Regions from separate parts of the Marinomonas sp. AWM4_232 genome, predicted to be linked through region 3. Evidence: predicted binding sites of a transcription regulator. Region 3 holds the regulator's gene; each other region holds the start of a gene.
The links. The regulator LexA, encoded in region 3, represses DNA repair genes until DNA is damaged. The targets are predictions, from matches to a motif close to TACTGTNTANNTANACAGTA.

Region 1 (2,270 bases), 530 kb from region 3:
GCGAGGAAGGCTCGTGTATCATCACAAGGAGCGGATAATTTTACCGACGCGGAATTGGAATAATGGCGCTCATTAGGGTTGAACACACCAGTGCGAATAAACACCTGTAAGACTTGGGCGAGGCATGCCTCTTGTCGCAGCTTTTCAGCCGCCCGCGCCACGTACTTTGCCAGCGCTTCTTTTAACTCGCCCTTTTGGGTAATGCGCTCTCCAAACGAACGGCTACAGACAATTTGCTGTTTCGTCGGCGTCATCGACTCTAACTCCAAGCAGGAGATACCGTTGAGTTCTCGTACGGTACGCTCCAATACCACAGAGAACTCTCGACGAATCATTTTCGGGTCGGCATCCGCCAAGTCCAATGCAGTCCGTAAGCCCCGTGCCTGCAAATGTTTGGTCAAGCGACGCCCCACGCCCCAGACTTCCCCGACCTCCACCAATGCCATCAATCGCCGCTGCCGCTCACGATCCGTTAGATCCACTACCCCACCCGTAGCGGGGTAAGCCTTCGCCGCATGATTAGCGAGCTTTGCTAGGGTTTTGGTAGGCGCAATCCCCACACCAACTGTAATACCTGTATATTGATCGACCTTGGCCTTGATCTGACGTGCCACATCATCCACAGCATCAATACCGGTTAAATCAAGAAAGGCTTCATCGATGGAATAAATCTCAACTTGTGGCGCTTCTTGCTCCAATACCGTCATCACCCGATTCGACATGTCCGCATAAAGCGCATAATTAGACGAAAAACAGGCGATATTGTGTTGCTCGATAAGATCCCGCACCTGAAAGACCGGCGCCCCCATTTTCAGTCCTAACGCTTTCACTTCTCGCGAACGCGCTACCACACAGCCATCATTGTTTGACAGCACCACCACCGGAGTATGTTTTAAATCAGGGCGAAACAGCTTTTCACAACTGGCATAGAAGTTATTGCAATCCACCAAAGCAAAGACTTTATCCATCAGCGATCCAGTCTCCGCACCACCCCAGTCACCACCCCAAAGATCTCGAATTCAGAATGCTCCGAAATCGGAATCACAGGATAGGCCTTATTGTGAGGACGCAAAATCGACTCAGGCTTTAAACACAACTCCTTAACGGTTAACTCGCCATGGATCGACGCAATCACAATGTCGCCATGCTTCGCCGTCAAAGATCGATCCACCACCAACACATCCCCAGAATGAATCCCAGCATCCACCATAGAATCTCCCTGCGCCCGCACAAAAAACGTCGCACTCGGATGCTGAATACACAACTCATTCAAATCCAACGAGCATTCCACAAAATCCTGGGCAGGTGAGGGAAAACCCGCCGACACCGACTCCACATAAAGCGGCATCTTCATCTGCTTCGCCGCAAAAAAACCAGACGACTCAGCTGAGCCCAAATACGTCAAACGCATACAACCACCAAACCAAATACTGTATATACATACAGTATAGTGTTGTTTTGCAGAGATACAATGCTAATGCTCTTATAAGGAATATTTCGGTTAATTAGATGAATATCGAGTACTTGGATTTCACTAGCTACTCTGTAGTTATCTCAAATAGACTTCGTCTATGATTTACTAATCATATGCTTCTATGAGTCTTTTATAAGGGACAATATCGCAGATGGAAAGGAGGCAACCTGCCCTGCTTCGTATTCAGAAATTTCTAAATCAATTAGAGCAACGATTTTTGTTGAGTCATCTGTTTTATCAATATCTTCTCTAACTTCCGACATACGCTGGCGACGCTGATTTTTAAGATAAGGATGGTTTAAGTTCAGCAGATTAATTGTGTATTTTGCTTTCTCTTGCTCTGCATCATCGAGGTTAGGAGAAGGAACAATCGCGCCGCTTTCTTCTAGAAACGCAAAAAAGTATCCACAATTTTGGTTGGTAGGTGAGATAAAAAGATTATCATCATAAAAATGTAGTTTGGCATGACCACCAAAATAATTGAAATGACTCTCATCATCTGGGTCTTGGGTACTAACGGATAATTCACCCTGTTTGATCGAATGTAAATCCTGAGCATCCAGTACAGACACTACTAGATTTTCATAATCAAAGGTTTCTGTTGGAAAACGGCTTTTAGGTTTGATGTGTTCAATATGGCAACCATTTTGTTTAGAAGAAGCCAAAGAAACAAACGCGCTAATGTTAAACTCAGTGTAGGCACAAAGCCCTTGCTGCTGGCTCTTTAGCTTATTACGTACAATTGTCTTTTTACCAAAAGCTCCCCAACGCTCTTCCGCTTCCTCTGCGGTATTTG
Region 2 (2,270 bases), 350 kb from region 3:
TTTCTCTGAAGCGATGGAAAAATACGGTTCAGATAAGCCTGATCTACGTATCCCGCTAACGATTGAAACGGTTTCTGATCTTATGACTGAAGTGGACTTTAAGGTCTTTTCTGGTCCTGCGTCAGATCCAAAAGGTCGTGTTGCAGCCCTTAAAGTGCCAGGTGGCAATTCTCTTACTCGTAAACAAATTGACGAGTACACGAAATTTGTCGGTATCTACGGCGCTAAAGGTCTGGCTTACATTAAAGTTAATGATAAGTCTGATCTTGAAGAAGGTCTTCAGTCTCCAATCGTTAAGTTCTTGCCGACCGAGGTTCGTCAAACATTGCTAGACCGCGTTGAAGCGCAAGACGGCGATTTGATTTTCTTCGGTGCAGACAAAGAAAGCATCGTAAACGAAGCGTTAGGTGCATTACGTTGCAAGTTAGGTGCGGATCTTGATCTGTACACTTGCGAGTGGGCTCCACTTTGGGTTGTTGACTTCCCAATGTTCGAAGAGACGCCTGATGGCGGTGTGACTGCGATCCACCACCCATTTACTGCGCCTTCATGTTCGCCTGAAGATCTGAAAGCTAACCCGCTTACTGCTCTGTCTCAAGCGTATGACATGGTGCTTAATGGTACTGAGCTTGGTGGTGGTTCGATCCGTATTCACCAAGCTGATATGCAGCAAACAGTTTTCGAGCTACTAAACATTTCTGAAGAAGAGCAAGAAGAGAAGTTTGGTTTCTTGCTTGATGCGCTTAAGTTTGGTGCGCCGCCGCACGGTGGTCTAGCGTTCGGTCTTGATCGTCTAGTGATGCTTATGACAGGTTCTGCTTCTATCCGTGATGTTATTGCCTTCCCTAAAACTCAGAGTGCAACGTGTCTATTGACTCAAGCACCGGGTGAAGTAAGTGATAAGCAGCTTAAAGAGCTTAGCATTCGTGTGCGTAAGCCTGTTGCGGAATAATTGATCAAGTCCGCTACATGAATTTGAAAAGGGCCACTTTGCTGGCCCTTTTTTATTGCTTTAGATTGCAAAGTGTTGCGTAGCCTGTTGGAATATACAGTGTTTTTAGGCTTGTTGTTAGGGTGTGCTTTGGCTCGGATTTTAGCAATTGACCCAGGCTCTCGGTTAACGGGCTTTGGGGTGTTGGATTTTATTAATGGGAAGACTCATTACGTGACTAGTGGGTGTATCCGCTTGCCTGATGAAAATCTGGCGATTCGTTTAAAGCGGATTTATGAGTGTGTTAGTGATGTAATCGATGAATTTCGACCAAACGAATTTGCCATTGAAGAGGTTTTTTTGGCGAAAAATGCTAACTCCGCCTTGAAGCTTGGACAGGCGCGTGGTGCTGCGATTGTTGCTGCTGCAATGGCTGATTTGCCAGTCTATGAATATGCCGCTCGAAGAGTTAAGCAATCTGTCGTTGGTAATGGTAGCGCAGATAAAGAGCAGGTTCAGGCGATGGTTCAGCTGCTACTAAAACTTGAGTCAACGCCGCAGGCGGATGCTGCGGATGCTTTGGCCATAGCGTTATGTCATGTAAATACTCGCACTTCAGATGGTTTGGAATATGGTGTTGGTAAGCGAGCGGGGCGTACTTCAAAACGTTGGCAGTTATCAGATTTAAGGGTTAAATAATGATTGGGCGAATTGTTGGGACTTTAATAGAGAAATCTCCACCGGAATTGTTGGTTGATGTGAATGGAGTGGGCTATGAGGTGATGGCTTCCATGAGCACAATCTATGAGCTGCCTCCAGTTGGTCAAAGTGTAATGCTTCATACGCATTTTCAGGTCAAGGAAGATTCTCAGTCTTTATATGGGTTTGCGACAAAAGATGAGCGGGCCTTGTTTAAGATTCTCATTAAGGTAAATGGAATAGGTCCGAAAATGGCACTTTCTGTATTGTCTAGCATGTCAACATCAGAGTTGATTTTAGCGGTTCAAGAGTCACAAGTGGACTCTTTGGTGAAAATACCAGGTGTTGGTAAGCGAACGGCTGAGCGTTTAGTCGTTGAGTTGCGCGATAAGCTTGGCACGGCGGCCAAGCAGGATCTCTTTACTGAGCGTTCAGTGGTGGCTCAGGTTCAAACAGATCCGCGTCAAGAAGCTGAAGCTGCGTTAGTTGCGCTGGGTTATAAGCCGCAAGAGGCAGCTCGTGTTATTGCGAAGCTACCTAAAGATAGTTCTGATAGTGAGACATTAATCAAAGCGGCTCTTAAGAGTATGTTGAAGTAGTTTATGATTGAACATGATCGAATAATTTCGCCTCAAGTAAG
Region 3 (2,270 bases):
GCTTTTGATAGGAAGTAGATAAGCTGTAAGCAAGCTGCCTTAACTCATCAGGAATCACACCAAACTCAAAGCGATGCTGTCGCGAGTCTTCATCTAAACCTAAATTCTGAATAAATGGAGCGAGCCCTTGCTGTGCATATTGAATAAAATTGATCGTGCTTTGTATCTGCTGTGGCAATTTTAGAAGGATTTGCCCCGTTAAACTGACCTCATCGGTCAGCTCTTGACGTAGGTTGATTAAGTTCTTGTCTAGCTGCTTAAGCCAACTAATGCTTTGCTGTAGACGGACCTCATGACGGAAATGACCGATTGCCTTGTCTGGTAGGTGATGCCCTTCATCAAACACATAAATAGTTTCTTTGGGATCGGATAAGATCGCACCGCCACCTAATGATAAGTCTGCTAATACCAAGTCGTGGTTAGCCACGATAACATCGGCCGTCTCTAACTCAGCTCTGGCTTTAAAAAATGGGCAAGCTGAAAAATTCGCACAATTGCGGTTCGTGCACTGCTGATGATCGGTGGTTAAACGTCGCCAATCCTGCTCACGAATAATGCCTTCCCAATTATCTTTATCGCCATCCCACTTGCCATCACGAAGTGAGTCGTCCATTTCCTGATACAAAACGGTATTTACATCATCAGGTGTTAAGTGTTGCTCAAACAGGCCTGCAAACATATCTTCTGTGGCTTGATCTTCCGCACTTAGAAAGCTCTCTAAATTATTTAAGCAAAGATAGCGACCACGACCTTTGGCCAAGGTATAGCGAAACGTGTAATCGGTGTATTCCAGCAGGCTTGGCAGCTCTTTATGGAGAATCTGCTCCTGCAGCGCAACAGTGGCTGTTGATATGATTAATTTAAGCCCTTTGGCTTTCGCAATGGGGATGGCAGATAAACAGTAAGAAAGTGTTTTGCCAGTACCTGTTCCAGCCTCAACCACGGCAACATGCTTCTCACCAAGCCTTTCGCCTTCTGAACCTTGTCGTATATTACCAAGCGTTCGTGCAATCGTAGCAATCATATGACGCTGACCAACACGTGCTTTATGGCCTTTGGCTTCAAGGTAAGCGCGATAGGCCGTTTGAATATTTTCTTTTATCGAGTCTGAAAGCATGGAATATAGTTGAGCAATTGATTGATAGCTGTATATAATAACAGTAACTGTATAAACAAACAGATGCCGTATGATTAAATTAACAAAAAGACAGTCTGACGTACTAGAAACAATTCGCGAATTTATTAACGAAACAGGCTTCCCACCTACTCGTGCTGAAATTGCGGCGCGTTTAGGCTTTCGCTCCCCAAACGCAGCAGAAGAACATTTAAAAGCGCTTAGCAAAAAAGGCGCAATCGAAATGCTTTCTGGCGCTTCTCGTGGCATTCGCCTTGTAGAGCAAGAAGCACCCGTAAGTGCGAACGATGAAGCTGGCACTTTACCAATTGTTGGACGAGTCGCAGCAGGCTATCCAATTTTGGCACAAGAGAACATCGATGCCAGAATCCCTATCGCCGCAGAAATGTTCTCACCAAAAGCTGACTACTTACTGTCTGTTAACGGCATGAGTATGAAAGACGCAGGCATTCTAGATGGTGACCTGATAGCTGTCCATAAAACTCACACGGTGCGCAATGGTCAGATCGTGGTGGCCCGCATCGGTGATGAAGTAACCGTGAAGCGATTTGAGCAAAAAGGTCGTGAAGTACGCTTAATCCCGGAAAACGAAGAATTTAATGACATTATCGTAGATCTGGAAAGCGAAGACTTTGCCATTGAAGGGCTCTCGGTGGGCGTAATCCGACGAGGCCATTAATCAATTCCTATAATCAATTCCTGAAAAGCCTCTAGTGATAGAGGCTTTTTTATGGCATTGACCATGATTCGAAACGGTTTATTTAATGCAAAATCCGCGGCATAAACTCTTCATCGTGCACATCGCCTTCAGACGAATCCATGCCACCGAAATCTTCTGAATAAACGAAGTCGATGCCCGCATGGAACATGCACTTGGCAAGCTCAAAATAACGATCTTTCAGGAAGTCTTTCGTATCATCGGAAATCGTGAGTGTTGCAATAGGAGTTTTATCGTCATCCTCCCCTGCTGGGCGTAAGACAATCTCACCATTTTCCAATTCGACAATTTCTAAGTAGGTATCTTTCATCACTAATATTCGGCCGCGTCTTCGCGATAGCGTAAGACTAACTCTGTTAAAGAGCTCAAAATGTATTTCGTAGATGTACCAGCGTCAGAGCCGCGGCCAATCAATTC

Region 1: umuD (translesion error-prone DNA polymerase V autoproteolytic subunit) is a predicted target of LexA. The motif match lies at 1,429-1,448, and genes of this name have one in related genera.
Region 2: ruvC (crossover junction endodeoxyribonuclease RuvC) is a predicted target of LexA. The motif match lies at 1,035-1,054, and genes of this name have one in related genera.

Annotation. Positions count from the first base shown of each region.
Region 1 is NZ_JBSWTA010000001.1:3,056,059-3,058,328, reverse strand. Features, by position in the region: gene umuC (translesion error-prone DNA polymerase V subunit UmuC) at 1-968, opposite strand, end outside; gene umuD (translesion error-prone DNA polymerase V autoproteolytic subunit) at 968-1,411, opposite strand; gene ACXAC1_RS14425 (retron system putative HNH endonuclease) at 1,594-2,270, opposite strand, start outside.
Region 2 is NZ_JBSWTA010000001.1:3,940,030-3,942,299, reverse strand. Features, by position in the region: gene aspS (aspartate--tRNA ligase) at 1-952, shown strand, start outside; gene ruvC (crossover junction endodeoxyribonuclease RuvC) at 1,082-1,630, shown strand; gene ruvA (Holliday junction branch migration protein RuvA) at 1,630-2,229, shown strand; gene ruvB (Holliday junction branch migration DNA helicase RuvB) at 2,233-2,270, shown strand, end outside.
Region 3 is NZ_JBSWTA010000001.1:3,587,488-3,589,757, forward strand. Features, by position in the region: gene dinG (ATP-dependent DNA helicase DinG) at 1-1,117, opposite strand, end outside; gene lexA (transcriptional repressor LexA) at 1,188-1,814, shown strand; gene ACXAC1_RS16990 (hypothetical protein) at 1,897-2,163, opposite strand; gene ACXAC1_RS16995 (DUF6586 family protein) at 2,166-2,270, opposite strand, start outside.